DNA from 4 places in the Kluyvera sp. CHPC 1.2972 genome. Region 1 is predicted to be linked to each of the others. Evidence: predicted binding sites of a transcription regulator. Region 1 holds the regulator's gene; each other region holds the start of a gene.
What was found. The regulator CRP, encoded in region 1, controls carbon source genes, mostly activating them, when cyclic AMP is high. The targets are predictions, from matches to a motif close to ATGTGANNNNNNTCACAT.
Positions count from the first base shown of each region.

Region 1 (5,016 bases):
GATATCGACGAAGGGATGCAGCGCTTCGCTCAGGCGGTCGCTAAAATCGTTAGCTAGCCCGTCGTTTTAACCAGCCTCCCTGACGGGGGCGCTGTCGCCAGGCCACCGATGAGATGGTGTGCATGGTGCTCAGATGCCCCAGAATACGCTGAAGATGCTGTTCCATGGTGCTTAGCGGCCCGTGGGACAGCGCGTCCGGCGACTCCATGATATTCACCTCACCGCTACTTCCTGCCTCATCGTACTCCAGACGCTGCTGACAGCGCTGAAGGGCAACCTCACAGGATTCCAGATACTGCTGCGCCAGATCCGGCGTCAGCATATTGTGCTCGCGCGCTAGCGTGGTCATGGCATTAATGTGCTCGACGATAAACTGACTATGGGTGACCCACAGCTTCATATCTTCCAGATAACGCGAGTTGAAGCCCGGCTCCTGCATCGCCTGATTCAGCGTGTTGAAGAGGGTGTTGTGGGCCTGGTTGACGCGCATACGCTGATAGGCAAGCTTTGGCGCCTGCGGGTCGGGGCTTAAGATGAGACGAATGGCCTCCTGGTCTGCCTCCAGCGCCGCCTGAGCGTTTTGCCGTAGCTGGCCGCTTTGCCACTGTGGCCACAGCCAGATCATGCCGCCAAAGGCGATCAGGCAGCCGATGATGGTGTCGATAAAGCGGGCGACGATAAACTGCTCGCCGTTCAGCGTCAGAATCTGCAGGGTATACACGGCGGTAATCGTAAAACCGACGGTGGCCCAGCCATAGTGGCGGCGGATAATCAGGTAGCTCCCCAGCGTGACGATAAGCATGCCTGTCAGCGCCAGCCCTTCCGGCGCGTGGAAGTGCAGGACAACGGCGGCAATCACCAGCCCCGCCAGCGTGCCCGCTGCGCGGTGGAAAATACGCACACGGGTCGCGCCGTAGCCGTTCTGCGTGACCAGCAGCACCGTCATCAGGATCCAGTAAGGCTTCGGTAGGTGCAGTGCGGCGCCCATCAGGCTGGCGATGCTGAGCATCACGCTGAGCCGGGCGGCATTGCGCAGAGCCGGGGATTTCAGCGACAGGTAGTTTTTAAGCGCGGCGAACAGCGGCAGGCGGCGCTGTTTATCGGCCATCAGGTCACGCGGATAGAGCGGACGCTGAGAGCGCAGCACACGGGCAATGCGGCTGAAATGCCAGGCGCAGAACTGGCCGACCGGGTTATCCGGATGCTGGTCGGCAATTTTTTCCAGCGCGCCGATCTGCTTATCCATATTGAAGCGGGTCGGGTAGCGATGATAGAGAATGTCGTCCGCCAGTACCCTCAGGCGTGCCGCGACGGTTTGGGCGTTCCAGCGGATCACCGCTTCGGCGTGGCTGCGTTCAACCAGCTTTTGTACCTCTTCCGGTTGGTGCAGGCTGACGGAGATATGCTCCTGTAAATCGAGCCCCACCTGGAAAGCACGCAGCAGGCGCTTGTAATCGTTATGCTGGTTAGCCGCAAGCATGTGCAACTGCTGGTAGCATTGGGAAATCAGATCCACCACTTTCTGCTGGCGAGTGAGTAGCGGCGGCAGCGCGGTGCTCGGATCGGTGTGCTGGGTCAGCAGGCTATATTTGGCCTCGCAGTATTCGGCAAGCTGGCGGTAGAGCAGGCTCAGCGATTCCCGCAGCGGCTGTTCGCGCCACATCCAGAACCACCACCAGTTAAACAGCCCGTACCACAGCGTGCCCAGCGCGTAGAGCAGCAATGGCTCCCATATAGGCATGTTTCCCGCCAGGCTTAGGGTAAAGATGGAAGCAATCAGCGAGGCGGGCAGCAGCCGCCCGTGCAGCGCGCTGATTTCCGCCGTGACGCCCAGCAGCAGCGCCAGCCCGGTGAGGATCAACGGTAGGGGAATGTCGTGTTCCAGCAGCAGCTGTACGGCAAGGCTACAGCCAGCAAACAGGCAGCCGCCAATAATCAGGCGCTTAAAAAAGCGTTTATGCGGCGTGTCGAGGCCAGCGATATTGCAGCAGGCGGGCACTAAGGAGAACAGCAGACCTTGCTGGAGGTGGCCGAGAAGCAGCCCAATGGCAACCGGCAGGCATAACACCAGCGTTTGCCGCAGTGCATAGTTGACTTCCGGGTGGTAAATCAGCCTGCGCCACATAGGGGGAAAACAAAAATGGCGTATTGCTTTCACAATACGCCATTTTGGGCCGGATTAGCGGGTACCGTAAACGACAATGGTTTTGCCGTGCGCGGAGATCAGGTTCTGATCTTCCAGCATTTTCAGAATACGGCCCACGGTTTCACGGGAGCAGCCAACGATCTGACCGATTTCCTGACGGGTGATTTTAATCTGCATACCGTCTGGGTGGGTCATAGCATCAGGCTGTTTCGCCAGGTTCAGCAGGGTCTGTGCGATACGACCGGTAACGTCCAGGAAGGCCAGGTTACCGACTTTTTCGGAAGTGACCTGCAGACGACGCGCCATCTGAGAAGAGAGACGCATCAGAATGTCCGGGTTAACCTGGATCAGCTGACGGAATTTTTTATAAGAGATTTCAGCAACTTCACAAGCGGTTTTTGCTCGTACCCATGCGCTGCGTTCCTGGCCTTCTTCGAACAGACCCAGCTCGCCGATAAAATCGCCCTGGTTGAGGTAAGAGAGGATCATCTCTTTGCCTTCTTCGTCCTTGATGAGTACAGCCACGGAGCCTTTTACGATGTAATACAGCGTCTCTGCTTTTTCACCCTGGTGAATCAGCGTGCTCTTCGATGGGTACTTATGAATATGGCAATGAGACAAGAACCATTCGAGAGTAGGGTCTGTTTGCGGTTTGCCAAGCACCATGCGCGGTTATCCTCTGTTATAAGCTCTTCCCAGCGGCAAAAACATTGCAGCCACTGGTTGCAATAGTATCCTTCCCGTTACCTGGGAAGTCGGCTGTCGAATAGGGTCGCAGCCTGTAATGTGATGTCCTCTGCATACATGCAGTACGTTTATGTATTACCGTAGCATCCTGACTGTTTTAGCATAGCTTTTGCCGTGTGTCTCCTGGTGTCTCGCTTCAGCATGACGTCGATCGCCTTCCATTGCGAGAATTGTTATGTGCGCGTAATCTGAGAAGAAAATTGCAACCTGGGAGTTAAATATTATGCAAGCGCGTGTGAAATGGGTTGAGGGGTTAACCTTCCTCGGTGAGTCAGCTTCAGGCCACCAAATTTTGATGGACGGTAACTCTGGCGATAAAGCGCCAAGCCCGATGGAAGTGGTGCTGATGGCCGCCGGCGGTTGCAGCGCGATTGACGTGGTCTCCATCCTGCAAAAAGGTCGCAATGACGTGACCGACTGCGAAGTGAAGCTCACCTCCGAGCGTCGTGAAGAAGCCCCGCGTCTGTTTACGCACATCAATCTGCACTTTATCGTCACCGGTAAAGATCTGAAGGATGCGGCGGTATCACGCGCGGTGGATCTGTCTGCTGAGAAATACTGCTCGGTTGCGCTGATGCTCGAAAAAGCGGTGAACATCACCCACTCTTACGAAGTGATCGAAGGCTGATTACATGCCAGACGTAGCCCGGCCGAACGCAGTGACGCCGGGGCCATTCCCGGCGTCGGTGCTTGCGCACCTCGTCCGGGCTACCTGGTCTTGATGCTAGTTCCTGCCTTCCATCAGCCGCTGCACCAGCGGCGTCATGATTAATTCCATTGCCAGCCCCATCTTCCCGCCGGGAACGACCAGCGTATTCATATGCGAGATAAATGAACCCTGCAACATGGCCAGTAGCCACGGGTAGTCGATGTGGTCGAGATTACGGAAGTGAATCACCACGAAACTCTCGTCCAGCGACGGAATGCTTTTTGCCGCAAACGGGTTCGAAGTGTCGACCGTCGGCACGCGCTGGAAGTTGATATGGGTGCGGGAGAACTGCGGGGTAATGAAGTTGATGTAGTCTTCCATCGACCGTACCACCGAATCCATCACCGCTTCGCGGGAGTGACCGCGCTCGCTGGTGTCGCGGATCATCTTCTGAATCCACTCCAGGTTAACAATCGGTACCACGCCGACCAACAGATCGACATGGCGAGCCACATCGTGCTGCGGGGTAACGACGCCACCGTGCAGTCCTTCATAGAACAGCACATCGGTCGGTTCCGGCAGCGGCTGCCACGGCGTAAACGTGCCGGGCACCTGGTTCCACGGCACCGCTTCGTCGTAGGTATGCAGGTATTTGCGCGATTTCCCTTGCCCGTTCAGGCCGTAGTCGCGAAAGGTCTGTTCCAGCAGGCCAAAGTCGTTGGCATCCGGCCCGAAGTAGCTGATATGGCGGCCAAGGTCACGGGCCTTGCGGATAGCCATATCCATTTCAGGGCGGGTATAGCGGTGAAAGCTGTCGCCTTCGACTTCCGCCGCGCGCAGGTTGAGCTGAGCAAAGATTTTACGGAACGCGAGGCTGGTGGTGGTGGTTCCTGCTCCGCTGGAGCCGGTAACGGCAATGACCGGATGTTTGGCAGACATGCGAATAACTCCCTGAACAGACGACAACGGAAGCGGGTAAAACGCTCCCTATCGTTAGAGTATAGTTAACCGCGAAATTGGTTACGGGGCATGATGTTGACGGTCTCGTGAAGCTCAGACCAGACCAGCACCGCTTCGCCTGTTTGTAGCTGGTGTTTGACGTCGGCGACCTTTTGCGCAAGTGAACGTTCATATTCACCATAATCAGTGCCTTCGCGCAAGACAAAGCTTTCAATCAGATTATCCAGCGTCTCCGGGTCGATATCCTGCCAGGGAATCATCATGCTTTTGCTCCTAGCCACGGCATCAGCCAGTTGGGGATGCGTTTTTCCAGCCACATTTCCGGGTGACGCAGGGTGCCGCCGATAAACCCGACATGGCCGCCGTACTCAGTAAGCTGGTAGACGACGTTATCCGGCAGCTCTTCCTGGGCAGGAATAGAGTGATGGTCCATAAACGGATCGTCTTTTGAGTGGATGATCAGCGTCGGCTTGGTGATTTTGCTTAGGATCGGCATCGCACTACATTGACGGTA
Region 1 is NZ_JAPKIB010000002.1:457,742-462,757, forward strand. It holds gene argD (bifunctional acetylornithine/succinyldiaminopimelate transaminase) at 1-57, shown strand, start outside; gene V6944_RS05600 (YccS/YhfK family putative transporter) at 50-2,125, opposite strand; gene crp (cAMP-activated global transcriptional regulator CRP) at 2,180-2,812, opposite strand; gene V6944_RS05610 (OsmC family protein) at 3,117-3,521, shown strand; gene V6944_RS05615 (phosphoribulokinase) at 3,618-4,481, opposite strand; gene V6944_RS05620 (YheU family protein) at 4,547-4,765, opposite strand; gene V6944_RS05625 (hydrolase) at 4,762-5,016, opposite strand, start outside.

Region 2 (5,016 bases), on a different contig from region 1:
TAGCCAGCACGCCCACGCTCGCCATATTGGCGCCGGTCAGGTTCTTGAGGATCGTCGGCAGCCACAGCGTGTAACCGTAATCCCCGGTCTGGTAGAAGAAGTTGAGCAGTACCAGCTTCATCAGTCCCGAGTTGCGAAACACTTCCCGCACCGGCGCGTTGCTCACCGGCGCTTCCGAACGTCGAGCCTCCCGCTCGGCGGTTAATGCGGTAATCAGATATTCGCGCTCACGCTCCGGCAGCCAGCGCGCCTCTTCCGGACGGTCGCTAATCATCAGCCACCATACGGTCAGCACCACCAGCGACAGCAGCCCTTCGATGATAAACAGCCAACGCCAGTCGAGCGCCGAGATAATCGCCCCGGAGACCGGCGCGGTGAGCATGCCGCCCAGCGGGGCAAACATCATCACAAAGGCATTCGCACGGCCAATCTCTTTTTCCGGGAACCAGTTGCTGACCATCGTCAGCACCACCGGCAGCATGCCGCCCTCGGATACACCGAGGATAAAACGCAGCGCCAGCAGCTGGTATTCATGGGTCACAAAACCGGTAGCAATCGAGACAATCGCCCACGCCAGCAGCGACCAGGCGATAAACCGCTTACCGCTGCCGTGAACCGCAATGCGCCCGCCCGGTATTTGCAAAAAGAGATAGCCAATAAAGAATATCCCACTCGCGACCCCCGCCATCTGGCTGGTAATACCCAGGTCGGATTCCATGCCGCCGGGCAGCGCGAAGCTGATATTAACCCGGTCCATAAACGAAATAATGCACGCGATGAGAACAGGCGCAATGATGCGCAGCCAGCGAGTGCCAGGTATTTTCTCATTCATCATTCATACTCTCTCTCGAGGGGAAGCCATGCTCAGCATGGCGAAAAGAACCGAGGGTTAATCAATGGCATTCGGTAATGGCATCGCGTTGAAAAAGGCGTCGACGTTCTTGAACACCACCTCGCTCATCCGTTGGCGGGTTTCGTGGGTGGCGCTCGCCACGTGCGGCAGCAGCACCACGTTATCCATGGCAATCAGCGCCTCAGGCACGTGCGGCTCTTCTTCATACACATCCAGCCCTGCACCGGCAATGACACCGTTTTGCAGGGCGTGAATCAGGGCTTTCTCATCCACCAGGGTGCCGCGCGCGATGTTAATCAGCCACGCGTGTTTTGGCATCACGTTAAACACGCTGGCATCGATCAGCCCGCGGTTTGCCGCACCGCCTGAAGCGGCAATCACCAGAAAGTCGCTTTCGTGGGCCAGGGTGTGCAGGTCGGCGCACCATTGATAGTCAACGTGATTAAGCTTTTTACGGTCGGTGTAGAGGATCTCCATATCAAATCCGCTGGCGCGACGGGCAATGGCCTGGCCGATGTTGCCCATGCCAAAGATACCGAGGCGTTTACCACTAACCTGAGTCGCCAGTCCCGGTCCTTGTTTCAGCCATTTGCCTTCGCGAACAAATTTGTCGCCCTGGCACAGCTGACGCGCGCCTGCCAGCAGCAGCCCCATCGCCAGGTCGGCAACATCGTTGGTCAGCACGCCGGAAGTGATGGTGACGGCAATGTCATGAGCGCGGGTATAGTCGAGATCCACCGCGTCAGTACCAACACCAAACACCGCCACCAGCCCGGCGTTAGGCAGCTGTTCCAGCACGGCGCGGGTGACGCCGATATCACCACGGGTGACCACCGCCTGCACCTGATGGCCGACTTCGCGTAAGAAAGCCTGAGGGTCAGCCTGTTCATACAGACGATAGACCAGGAAAGCGGTGGAGAGTTTATCCATCAGGCCGTCTACGACCGGAGCAATCAACAGTACCGTGTTTGGGTTTACAATATTCATCGTGTTACCTGTTTAAGCGTTTATACACTTCATCCTTCAAGCCGCCTCGGCGTTGGCTGCGCTCGCTCACCCCAGTCACTTACTTTAGTAAGCTCCTGGGGATTCACTCGCTTGCCGCCTTGATGCAACTTGAAAGATGTTGTGTAGAGAAATTTGTTACGCCTATCAAACGGGTTTTCACGATGTCATTTTGCGATCTGCATCACGGCAGATCGTGTTAGAACTCCGTGTTACGGATGACGTGATCGTGGAAGCAAAAGCCCGCTGGAATGCGGGCTGGATGGCAACAATTGAATAACATGGCCAGCGTGGCAGGTGAAGGCTAGATGGTCTCGCCCATCGATAAACGATAGTGCAGGTCCACCTTCTCGATTGTAGGTAACCCTTTTATTTTCTTGATTAAAATCTCGGTGGCGACCTTGCCCATTTCAAAACGCGGGGTCAATACGCTCGCCAGACGCGGGCTAACCACCTGGCCAATCTCCAGCCCGTGGAACCCAGCAATCGCCATCTCCTGCGGCACCGTGATACCCGAAGCGATGCACTCCTGTAACACCCCGACCGCCAGGTCATCGTTGGTGCAGAGAATGGCGTCCATCTCTTTATACATCTGGCGGGCAAGGGTCATCATTCCGGTGCCAATTGACACCGAAGAGACCTTGTTTGGCGCTATGCGCCCAACGGCCAGACCCGCCTCTTCCATTGCCCGGCAGTAGCCCGCATAGCGCTGCTCATCGCGAATATCCGACATCGAGCCAAAATAGATAATCTGTTTTTTGCCGCTGGCCAGCAGCATGTTGGTCATATCCAACCCGGCGCGGTAATTATCGAAGCCCACGTTGATGCGGTCGGCGTTATCCGATAGCCCCATCACCTCGGCAATGGGTATTTTTGCGGCTTTCAGGTATTTCTCCGCCCGCAGCGTATGGACCGATTCGGTTAGCAGCAGCGCCTTGACGTTCAGCGCCAGTACGGTAGCAATCTGTTCCTCTTCACGCTGGCTGTCGTAATCGTAGTTCACCACCAGCGTTTGATAGCCGTGGGCGGTGGTGACCGATTCAATGCCTGCCAGCACGTCGGAGAAAATCTGATTATTAAAAGAGGGGATCAGCACGCCAATGCGCGGCGCAACGTTACTGCTTATGGCTGGATTATCGGCATCCGGCTGGTAGCCCACCTCTTCAATCACGCTGGCAATGCGTTCGGCGGTTTCCGGCTTAACCTTCTCGGGGGTACGTAAATAGCGGCTGACGGTCATTTTGGTTACCCCCGCCAGCGCGGCGATATCCTCTAACGTGATGCGTTGTACTTTCATTAGCCCTGCCCGTCATTGCCGAAATCCTGTGGCCTATTATGCCAGCAGGTTACAAAAAAGAGAAAGCGATAACCCATCGTCAAAGCCCCGTATGGCGCGGTTTTCGCCCGGTTTTCCTCTTCAGGATCACACATGCTGTAACCCCTTTTTGTAACATAGTTGAGAGTGATCTTCATCACAGTTTCACCGAGGCAAAAACCGTGAGATAGGGAGCATCTTCTTGGCGCATCGGCTCGCAATACAGGACACTGTGATGAACAACTTATTCAGCCTGCAAGGCAAACGCATTTTAATTACCGGTTCCGGACAAGGTATCGGCTACGTGATGGCTCAGGGACTGGCCCAGTACGGCGCGGAAATCATCATCAACGATATCTCCGCAGAACGCGCCGAGCAGGCGGCGATGAAACTCCGCGACGAGGTTGCCACCGCCCATACTGCGGTCTTTAACGTCACCGACCCGGAGTCGGTGGAAAACGCTATTGCCGATATTGAAACTCGTATCGGCGCTATCGACGTGCTGTTTAATAACGCCGGTATCCAGCGCCGCCACCCGTTCACCGAGTTTCCAGTGAAAGAATGGAACGATGTGATTGCCGTGAACCAGACCGCGGTATTTCTGGTGTCCCAGGCCGTGGCCAAACGCATGATGACGCGCGGCGCGGGGAAAATCGTCAATATCTGCTCGATGCAGAGCGAACTGGGGCGTGACACCATCACCCCGTACGCCGCCGCCAAAGGCGCGGTCAAAATGCTGACCCGCGGAATGTGCGTGGAGCTGGCGCGCCATAACATTCAGGTTAACGGTATCGCTCCTGGCTACTTTAAAACCGCCATGACCCAGGCGTTGGTTGATGATAAAGCCTTCACCGACTGGCTATGCAAACGTACGCCAGCCGCCCGCTGGGGCGACCCGCAGGAGCTGGTTGGCGCGGCGGTATTCCTGTCGTCGAAAGCCTCTGATTTTGTAAATGGGCATCTGCTGTTTGTTGACGGCGGCATGCTGGTTGCCGTCTGAGTCGGGAGCAAAACCATGGCAGGACAATGCATTATTTTAATGGGCGTCTCCGGCACCGGAAAAACCACCGTCGGGCAGGCGCTTTCCCAGGCGCTGGGGGCGAAGTTTATCGACGGCGATGACCTTCACCCACGGGCCAATATCGTCAAAATGGCCGCCAGCCAGCCGCTGGAGGATAGCGACCGCCAGCCGTGGCTGGAACGTATAGGCGATGTGATCTTTAGCCTCGGGCAGAAAAACGAGTCCGGCGTGCTGGTCTGCTCGGCGCTGAAAAAGCGCTACCGCGACCAGCTGCGCGCGGGTAATCCGCACCTGCGTTTCCTGTGGCTAACCGGCGACTACGACTGCATCTTGAAACGTATGCAGGCACGCAAAGGCCACTTTATGCCGGAAGCGTTGCTGCGAAGCCAGTTTGCTGCGCTGGAAGCCCCAGACGACCGCGAGCCGGACATTCTGCCGGTCGATATTTCCGGCGATGTACCGGGCATTGTCGCCCGCTCGCTCACCCTTTTAGCCCATCAACCCGCATCGGGAGTTCCGGCATGATTATCGACACGCTGTACAACGCGGAGAAAACCACCTTTTATCCGCAGGCTATCCGCAAGGCGCTACGCGCCGTGATCCAACAGGAGCCACATACCCTGCCGCCGGGTAAATATACCGTCGATGGCGATAACCTGTTCTTCAACGTGGTGGAAGGAGAAAGCAAACCGCTTGCCGAGCAGCGCCCGGAGTACCATCGTCAATATATTGATATTCACATCGTACTGAAGGGTGAAGAGATTATTGGGGCAGGCAATAAAGGGCTGGAGATTGTCGAAGATGGCGCCTTTAACGACGCGC
Region 2 is NZ_JAPKIB010000006.1:173,057-178,072, forward strand. It holds gene V6944_RS12335 (MFS transporter) at 1-832, opposite strand, end outside; gene V6944_RS12340 (2-hydroxyacid dehydrogenase) at 890-1,840, opposite strand; gene V6944_RS12345 (LacI family DNA-binding transcriptional regulator) at 2,163-3,155, opposite strand; gene idnO (gluconate 5-dehydrogenase) at 3,409-4,173, shown strand; gene V6944_RS12355 (gluconokinase) at 4,189-4,719, shown strand; gene V6944_RS12360 (YhcH/YjgK/YiaL family protein) at 4,716-5,016, shown strand, end outside.
Region 2: a site for CRP is predicted at 3,319-3,336, ahead of idnO (gluconate 5-dehydrogenase). Genes of this name have one in related genera too.

Region 3 (5,016 bases), on a different contig from region 1:
TCCAACTGGCGCAGTTGTTCGGTTGGTTCCAGCAGCGCGCGCAGCAGGGCTTTCTTCATGTTGCGAGTACCGATAACCCATGCCGCGATGCGGTTGATGGAGGCGTCGAAGAAATCGAGGCCGATGTGCACGCGGTCAAACAGGTCGTGGCGGATGATTTCGCTCGCGATGGCCTGGGTTTCGTCGTCCAGCAGCACCACGTGGTCGCTGTCCCAACGTACCGGTCGGCTCACGTGCAGCAGCAGGCGCGGCACGTACAGCATGGCGGCGGAGATTTTGTCGGAGATAACTTCCGTTGGGTGGAAGTGACCGGCATCCAGGCACAGTGCGGTCTGGCGGCTGGTGGCGTAGCCCATATAGAACTCGTTGGAGCCGACGGTGTAGCTCTCAGCACCAATGCCGAACAGCTTGCTCTCAACGGCATCGATGTGATGCGCCGGGTCCAGTTTTTCACTGATGACTTCATCCAGCGCGGCGGCCAGACGCTGGCGCGGTGCTAAACGGTCAACGGTCACGTCTTTCATGCCGTCCGGGATCCAGATGTTCATTACTGAAGGCGTACCCAACTGCTCGCCAAAGTAGGCGGAAACGCGGCGGCTGGCCTTGCAGTGGTCAATCCAGAACTGGCGAATTTTCGGGTCGGCGTGAGACAGCGTAAAGCCGTCGGCGCTGAGCGGATGTGAGAAGCAGGACGGGTTAAAATCGAGGCCCAGCTTGTGTTTTTTCGCCCACTCAACCCAGTTTTTGAAGTGCTCAGGTTTGATCTCGTCGCGCGCCACCGGGGTGTCAGACTCCAGATAGATAGCGTGCAGGTTCAGACGTTTTGGCCCTGGGATAAGGCTCAGCGCCTGCTCCAGGTCGGCGCGCAGCTCGGTGGCGTTACGCGCTTTGCCCGGATAGTTACCGGTTGCCTGAATGCCACCCGTCAAACTGCCTTCTGGATTTTCAAAACCCGCGACGTCATCGCCCTGCCAGCAGTGCATGGATACGGGTAAGCGGTCCAGCTGGCGTAACGCCTCTTCGACATCGATACCCACAGCGGAATAGCGCTGTTTCGCGAGTTCCCAGGCTTGTTCAAGTTGAGTGGTCATGCGCAAAGCTCCTTTGTCTGTCGTTGTTGCTGAAACTGCGCAACGTAGCGGGCAATTTCATGGTCTGAATTCGGGGTAAACGTGGTGAGACCGTAGTTGCCGGTCACCACCTTGCGGAAATCGTCGACGTTGGTGAGTTCGTCCAGCGTCATTAATTGGATGCCGATGTTGCCGAGGGTTGAGGCCTCAATCGGGCCAGCGACCACGGTGATGCCGCAGGCATCGGCGCACTGCTGGTTCAGCATCTGGTTCTGACAACCGCCGCCAACGATATGCAGCTGGCTGAACGGTTTACCGCGCAGCTGCGCCAGCTCGTTGAGCACGTCGGCGTACAGCAGCGCCAGGCTGTCGAAGATGCAGCGCGCCAACTCGGCAGGGGTATGGGGAATGGGTTGCGCGGCTTCGCGGCAGGCCGCCTGAATCTCGGCACTCATATTTTCCGGGTTGATGAAGCGATCATCATTCGGGTTAATCAGGTAGCGGCAGGCCGGTAGCTTCTCTGCCCCGGCAATCAGATCGGGGAGGCTGGCAATGTTCTGCTCTTTCAGCACCCGCTGCAGCAGCCACAGGCCCATGATATTTTTCAGCACCCGGTAGCGCCCTTCCGCGCCGCCTTCGTTGGTGATGTTGGCGCGTTGCGCCTGCTCGCTGGTGTACGGCGTTTTGCTCTCAAAGCCCATCAGCGACCAGGTGCCGGAAGAGAGGTAGGCGGCATCGCGGTCAGCCAGCGGCGAAGCGATGACGGCGCTGGCGGTGTCGTGGCTGGCAACGGCAACCACCGGGATAGCATTGCCCTGCGGGCAGACCCAGTGGCCGATCACGTTGCCGGGATGCGTCGGCGTGCCAAACCAGGACGACGGTGCGCCGGTCCAGTTCAGCAGGTCTTCATCCCAGTTATCGCTATCGATATTGACTAGCTGCGTGGTGGTGGCGTTGGTGTATTCCCAGTTCATCTTGCCGGTCAGGCGGAAGCTGAGGTAATCCGGGATCAGCAGGGCATGTGCGGCCTCGCTCACCAGCTCCGGCTGCTGTTCAACCAGCGCGCGTAGCTGATAAAGCGTATTGAACGGCAGGAACTGAATGCCGCTGCGACGGTAGATCTCGTCTTTACCCAGCTGTTCCATCGCCATCGCCATCACGCCGTCGGTGCGGCTATCGCGGTAGGCCACCGGCAGGCCGACGCGCTGGCCGTGCTGGTCCAGCAGGACGTAGTCCACGCCCCAGGTATCGATGCCGATGCTGTCGATCAGAATGCCTTCGTCGCACACTTTGTTGAGGCCGATACGGATTTCGGCTTCCAGCGCGTCGATATCCCAGGTGTCAAAACCATCGCGCTTATGCAGGTTATTGACGAAGCGGTGGATTTCGCGCAGTGAAAGCGAACGCTGCGCGCTATCAAAGCGAGCCAGCATTACGCGTCCGCTGGAGGCGCCTAAATCGACGGCCACACAATGGCGAAAAGTCATGGCAAGAGTCCTTCTATGAGTCATTGCTGCTCAGTCTAGAAAAAGCGCAATGCCACAACCTTCTCGTTACTGACAGGCGAAATTCGGCGCTGGCAAGAAAGCAAAGATGAACGTGAGAGAGTTCACAAATTCAGCCGATGAGGGGGTGTGATGCTGACCGCATTTCCCGATCTTTCCGGCTGTTTCTTGAAAAAACGACCGGCTTTGCGCGGTTTGCTGTCAAAACGTCAAGGTCAGATCCCTCATCCGATATTACTATCCTGATAACATTTCTCATTTGTCGGGGGTCGCGATGACCGTACTACACAGCGTGGATTTCTTCTCTTCAGGTAAGCTGCCCGTGGCGATTGAACCTCGACTTCCTCAGGCGGCATTTCCTGAACATCATCATGATTTTAATGAGATTGTTATCGTTGAACATGGCACTGGTATTCACGTGTTCAATGGTCAGCCGCATACCATTTGCGGCGGCACGGTTTGCTTCGTCCGTGACTTCGACCGGCACCTCTATGAGCACACGGAAAACCTGTGTCTGACCAACGTGCTGTACCGTGCGCCGGATGCTTTCCAGTTCTTGTCAGGTCTTAATAAGCTGCTGCCGCAGGAGCAGGATGGTCACTATCCTTCCCATTGGCGCGTAAACCAGAGCACCTTGCAGCAGGTGAGAACGATTGTCGGACAGATGGAAGAGGCGAATGACAGCACCGATATGATGTCGCTGGCGAACCGCGAAATTCTGTTTATGCAGCTGTTGGTGCTGCTGCGTAAAGGCAGCCAGGAACAGGGGGCGATGGATAACGACGCTCGTCTGAATCAACTGATGGCATGGCTGGAGGAGCATTTCGCCGAAGAAGTGTGCTGGGAAGGGGTCGCGGACCGATTCTCGCTGTCTCTGCGCACGCTTCACCGCCAGCTGAAGCACTGTACCGGCCTGACGCCGCAGCGCTATCTCAACCGCCTGCGCCTGATTAAAGCCCGCCATCTGCTGCGCCACAGCGATGAGAGCGTTACCGATATCGCCTATCGCTGCGGTTTTGGCGACAGTAACCACTTTTCGACCCTTTTTCGCCGTGAATTCAACTGGTCGCCGCGAGATATTCGCCAGGGACGGGATACCCTGCTTCAGTAACGCGAAGGGAATCACCGTTTTTTGCCTCGAAACGGCTAATAATAGAGAGTTGTTAGTCGTGAGGTGCCAGCGTGCCAGGCCAGTTAATTCTTCGAAAAGCAGATTTTTTTGCCAATCCGGCGCAAGCCGTGGCGGTGGCTGACCGCTACCCGCAAAACGTTTTTGCTGAGCATACCCACGAATTTAACGAGCTGGTGTTGGTCTGGCGCGGCAACGGCTTACACATCCTCAACGACCGTCCTTATCGCATCACCCGCGGCGATCTGTTTTATATTCGCGCGGAAGACAAACACTCCTACGCCTCGGTTAACGATCTGGTTTTACAGAATATTATCTACTGCCCCGAGCGCTTAAAGCTCAATCTTGATTGGGTGGCCCATATTCCCGGGCTGCACGGTTCCCACTGGGCGCCGCATTGGCGCATAGGCAGCACCGGTATGACGCAGGCACGGCAGATAATGACTCAGCTGGAACAGGAGAGCCGCAAAGACGACGCGCTAGCCAATGAAATGTCCGAACTGCTCTTTGCCCAGCTGGTGGTCTGTCTTAAGCGCTACCGCTATGCCACCGATAATCAGGCGGCCACGCAAAGCGAAGCACTGCTCGATAAGCTGCTGACCGTGCTGGCGGGTAGCCTGAACCGCCCTTTCATGCTTGATACTTTCTGCGAGCAGCAGGGCTGTAGCGAGCGCACCCTGCGCCAGCAGTTCCGCAGCCAGACCGGCATGACCGTTAACCACTACCTGCGGCAACTGCGGATTTGCCACGCGCAATATCTGCTTCAGCACACCGAACTGCTAATTGGCGAAGTGGCGATGCGCTGCGGCTTCGAGGATAGTAACTACTTTTCGGTGGTCTTTAACCGCGAAATTGGGATGACGCCAGGGCAGTGGCGGCAACGGAGTCGGCTTCCGGCATAATATTCTGGTGCTTGAATGCGTGGCGCTATTTCAGCGTGATCGCGTTAAAACGCAATAATAGCTTATTTTTTGATTTTCTTGTGGGGCATGAACGATATTCTTTATTCCGCATCCTTGAGTAAATCAGCTATCATAGCATCGTTATTTTTTCCTTATTGTTAGTGCCAGGGTGTAGCTTAATCTGGCATTCAAACAAAGATCTCCTGTTGCCTTTCAAAAAATAAGACTTATTAACTATATATTAGTGTTGAAAATGGCAATGTTTTTTCAATTTGTTTTTTAAATAATGTAAAAATAACTATTGAATTCATGTGTTTACCAATCAAGCAGGTTTTTAAATATTATAAAGTCGACTATTTTTTAATGTTTTATTTCATGTCATGAATATATTTTTCATTTATTTTATTCGT
Region 3 is NZ_JAPKIB010000013.1:58,078-63,093, reverse strand. It holds gene rhaA (L-rhamnose isomerase) at 1-1,091, opposite strand, end outside; gene rhaB (rhamnulokinase) at 1,088-2,557, opposite strand; gene rhaS (HTH-type transcriptional activator RhaS) at 2,850-3,686, shown strand; gene rhaR (HTH-type transcriptional activator RhaR) at 3,758-4,606, shown strand.
Region 3: a site for CRP is predicted at 2,703-2,720, ahead of rhaS (HTH-type transcriptional activator RhaS). Genes of this name have one in related genera too.

Region 4 (5,016 bases), on a different contig from region 1:
CGAAACCACGAGAGTCATGATGAGTATGGTAAAGAATATTTCCATGCGTTCCCTGTTTACAGCGTTGTCTTATTATTCAAAACATGAAGCGTCGTGCTTCCGAGTTTACGTTACCCAGATTAACGCAAAAGGAAACGAGAGGTGGCTGAAAATAGAAAAAAAGTCCGGGCTACAAAAAACCCGCCATCAGGCGGGTTTTTTGTACGGCAGTGGCGAGATTAAATCGCCCAACCGCCCGCATAGAACGCCACCAGCGCCGCCGCAATAATCACGGTGCCGATGTTCAGCTTACGCCATTCACCGGAAACCACGCGGCCAATCACCAGGGTCGCGAAGCCAATCATGATGCCGGTAACGATGTTACAGGTCAGCACGATCATCACGGCAGTGATAAGCCCGGACATCGCGTCAACGAAGTCGTTGAAGTCGATGCGCGCCACGTTGCTCAGCATCAGCAGGCCGACGTACATCAGCGCAGGTGCAGTGGCATAGCCTGGAACCAGGTAAGAAAGCGGGGAGAGGAACAGAATCAGCAGGAACAGGATGCCGACGGTGATCGCCGTTAAACCGGTTTTACCGCCTGCTGCCGTACCCGCTGCGGATTCAATATAGACCGCTGCCGGGGATGCGCCCACAACTGCCGAGAACACGCTGCTCAGGGAGTCAGTGGTCAGCGCTTTGCCGCCATTGATAATCTGGCCGTCTTTATCCAGCAGGTTTGCCTGACCGGCGACCGCACGGATAGTACCGGTGGCGTCAAACACCGCGGTCATCACCAGCGCCAGTACACTTGGCAGCACAACCGGGTTCAGCGCGCCCATAATATCAAGGCTGCCGATCAGCGAGTTGCCTTTGTCATCGCTCAGCGATGGCATCGCGAACACGCCGGAGAAGTGTACGTTGGGATCGAAAATCAGACCGACGATGGAGACACCGATGATGGTCAGCAGAATGCCGCCCGGTACCTTCAGTTTCTCCAGACCGATGATCATCGCCAGACCGACCAGCGTCATAATGACCGGGAAACTATCGAACTGACCCAGCGCAACCGGCAGGCCGTCCAGTGGGTTTTTCACTACCATGCCCACACCGTTCGCGGCGATCAGCAGCAGGAACAGGCCGATACCAATGCCCGTACCGTGCGCAATGCCCTGCGGCAGATTGCGCAAAATCCAGCTACGGATACCGGAAGCAGAAATGATGGTAAACAGTACACCCATCAGGAATACCGCGCCCAGCGCAACCGGAATGCTGATGTGCTGGCCCAGTACCAGGCTGAAGGCGGTGAAGGCGGTCAGTGAAATTGCACAGCCGATCGCCAGCGGCAGGTTTGCCCACAGGCCCATCACGATAGAACCGACACCGGCCACCAGGCAGGTGGCAACGAAGACCGCCGCCGGTGGGAAACCGGCTTTACCCAGCATGCCCGGCACCACGATCACCGAGTAAACCATCGCCAGGAAGGTAGTGAGACCGGCGACAATCTCCTGACGAACGGAGCTACCACGTGCAGAAATTTTAAACCAGGCGTCTAAAGAACCGCCGGTACGCGCTGAAGGCGTAGACATAGAAAACATCCCCTGAGAGTTTTTATCATTCGTTCGTCTGCGTGGTGGAACATCCACTTCCAGCTAAGCGTCATCTCCATGTGCTACTTGCGGCAATAGGGGAGCCACAAAAAAGCAAACGATTAACTCCGCGCAGACAAAACGATATTCGGAATTCCTTATTCTCCGCGTGTGCGAGATAAGGTTGACCCGCTCATTTTCGGCGTAAGATGCGTCCGAAATTTGAAGGCAAACGATTATCTGGCTTTTATGCCCCTTTTTTCAACAGAAGTTTGCCCTGGTTTATGAAAATTAACGAATGCCGATGAAGAATTGGTCAACCCATGCGCAAACGTTATCGTTCATGCGCAATCCAGCAACATTTCTATGGCAAAAATGTCGCAATTTTCCGGGGAGGAAGGCATAAGGATTATTCCTCTTCCAGCAAACGTGCCCCGGTTCCTTCTTCCCCCAGTTTATCGCCGGGGTTACGCAGCGGGCAGTCGCGCAACGACATACAGCCGCAGCCGATGCAGCCATTCAGTTGGTCGCGTAAGGCTTCCATCGCGTGGATGCGTTTATCCAGCTCTTCGCGCCACTGCGTGGTGAAATGCTTCCAGTCTTTCGGCCCCAGCGTGTGGTTTTCTGGTAGAACGCGCAGCGATTCGCCGATAGTGCCGAGCGGGATCCCTAACCGCTGGGCAATTTTGATAATCGCCACGTAACGCAAAACATCACGCTTATAGCGCCGCTGATTACCGCTATTTCTCGTGCTACGAATCAACCCTTTGCTTTCATAAAAATGCAGCGCTGATACCGCAACACCAGTTCGTTTCGCTACTTCACCCGGTGAAAGCAGCGTTTTTATTCTCGTCGATTTTTTTTCCATAATCCGCTTTACCTCAAGTTAACTTGAGGAATTATACTCGCCGACAGAACAGAAATCGACGCGAAAATAGACAACGGGGAGAGCCTTATGTCCCATCGGGAAATTATTCAGACGCTAATTGAATGGATAGATGAACATATCGATCAACCGCTTAATATCGACATCGTGGCCCGTAAGTCCGGCTACTCAAAGTGGTATCTGCAAAGAATGTTCCGCACCGTGATGCATCAGACGCTGGGTGACTACATCCGCCAGCGACGCCTGCTGCTTGCCGCAGAGGCGCTACGCACCACCCAGCGGCCTATTTTTGATATCGCCATGGATCTCGGCTACGTCTCGCAGCAGACCTTCTCACGCGTATTCCGCCGCGAGTTCGACCGCACGCCGACAGACTACCGTCACCAGATCTCCGCCTAATCCGCATTCAGGCTGCCGCACCGCGTGTGGTGGCCTTACCCCTTCATTAAGAGTGGTTATTGGATTGACAAAAATCCTGCGTTTACCTCTGGTGAATAAAACAACAAACGTGATATAGTTCACACAATGAGATGAAACAGAAACACCGTTTCACTCAATTTGTGAATGCCTTCAGATAGCCAGAGCGCCCAGAGCCTCATTACACAAGTGCTGTCAGGGCAGCTTGTTGTTTATCTCTGAGGAAAAGGTCCCATGCTTTCACTTACCGCAGGCGTTACGCTGTTACGCTGGCCGTTAACCAGCGCCGTGCTGATGTTCGTTGCTAGTACCCTGAAAATCAAACTCCGTAAAGCTGACTACATCGGTCTGGGTGCTATTTGCAGCATGCTGGGTCTGGCCGCCGCCTGCTGGTTTGCCACGAGCCTTTTAGGGATTACCCTGGTCGAGATTTCCACTATCTTTAACAATATCAAAGATGTGATGGTTGAAGTGATGAGTCAGACGCCGCCAGAATGGCCGGTCGCGCTCTATTAATTACAGAAAACCCCGCCACGGCGGGGTTTTTTATTGTCTGAATGCGGCTATTCTCCGTCTAAGGCCAACGCAATACGCCGGGCCGCTTTTTTGAGTTTCTCCTGCCACTCCCCCACGTTGCTTTGCGCAAAATGTTGAGTCGATGAGACCAGTGCCAGCGCGGCGCAGTGCTCTTTTGGCGCGAAACGCAGCGGCACCGACAGCGATGACACCCCCGCCGCTAGCTCCTCATCCGCCCGGTAGCAGCCCGCTTTGCGAATTTGCAGCATCCGTTTCAGGAACGCCTCTTCCGTTTCGCCTAATCCAGCCACCAGCACCTCTTCACGAAAACGTTCGTACAGCCCACGCTGCTGCTTCGAGGTTTGGTTGGCGATCACCACCTTTGGCGCGCTGCCGGAAAACATCGGGCGCGGGCGGCCTCGGCCGTAAATCAACGCAATTTCCTGAGTCGAGGACTCGTGATGCAAGTCGAGAAACACATCGCCATCAAGCCTGGAGAGCGTGCAGTGGCAGCCCGTCTGCTTCACCAGCTCACGCATCTGCGGGATGCTGGCAGCCAGCAGCGGGTCGGTGCTGCGAATGACATAATCCAGCAGGGTGATGCGCGGCCCCAGCGCATAATAGCCACCGTTAAAGCGCTGCAGCAGGCCAGCATGCATCAGTTCTTTCAGGTAGCGATAGCCAGTGGGCGTGGAGCATCCCAGCGCTTCCACGATACGGTCGGCTTCCCACACGGGGCGTTCTGCAGTGAACAGGTCAAGTACCGACAGCATCCGATTCAGGCTGGTCATCATGTCTCTCCATGGCACAAAATGTGCATTGTAGCGGTTGCCATCGATGCTAACCAGATAGCTGCCTCCGGCGGCCTGAAAAAGCCACACGCCCACCAGGCTTTTTAGCCATATTCGACTAAAATTGACGGATGCGCCTTGCGGAGTGCCGCACCATGAACGCCATCCCTTTTCATCGCCTCATGACCTTCTGTTTAAGCGCCCTGTTGCTGTCCACCCCGGTTTATGCCGCCCCCAAACCGGATGAACAAAGCGACGCGCTGGAAGTGAATATCGAGAGCATCATGCAGCCGTGGAAAGGCGACCTGCCCGGCATGCTTGACCGTCGCGTGATTCGTGTTTTAACCACCTACAGTAAGACCTTCTTTTTTATCGATAAAGGCCAGCAGCGCGGCGCAACGCACGATATTTTCGCCGCCTTTGAGCGCAGCCTGAACGCGCAGTTGGCGAAGGATAAGAAGCTTAAGCAAAAGCACCTCAAGGTGCGGATTATTTTTGTGCCGGTGACCCGCGATAACCTGTTTACCGCCCTCAACGAGGGGAAAGGCGATATCGCCGCCGCCAACCTGACCATCACGCCATCCCGCCAGCAGGCGGTCGCTTTTACCCATCCTATCTATAACGGTATCAAAGAGCTGCTGATTTCTGGCCCCGCGTCACCGCAGATCAAAAGCCTGGATGACCTCTCCGGGAAAACGGTGTTTGTACGCCAATCATCGAGCTATTACGAGAGCCTGACCGCGCTCAACGCGCAGTTCGTCAAAGCGGCAAAACCACCGATCATCATCAAAGCCGCCCCGGAGGCGCTGGAGGATGAAGATCTGCTGGAGATGCTCAA
Region 4 is NZ_JAPKIB010000014.1:64,306-69,321, reverse strand. It holds gene V6944_RS18525 (Na+/H+ antiporter) at 1-45, opposite strand, end outside; gene V6944_RS18520 (NCS2 family permease) at 219-1,568, opposite strand; gene soxR (redox-sensitive transcriptional activator SoxR) at 1,978-2,436, opposite strand; gene soxS (superoxide response transcriptional regulator SoxS) at 2,524-2,853, shown strand; gene V6944_RS18505 (YjcB family protein) at 3,106-3,387, shown strand; gene V6944_RS18500 (IclR family transcriptional regulator) at 3,435-4,181, opposite strand; gene V6944_RS18495 (lytic transglycosylase F) at 4,334-5,016, shown strand, end outside.
Region 4: a site for CRP is predicted at 2,961-2,978, ahead of V6944_RS18505 (YjcB family protein). Genes of this name have one in related genera too.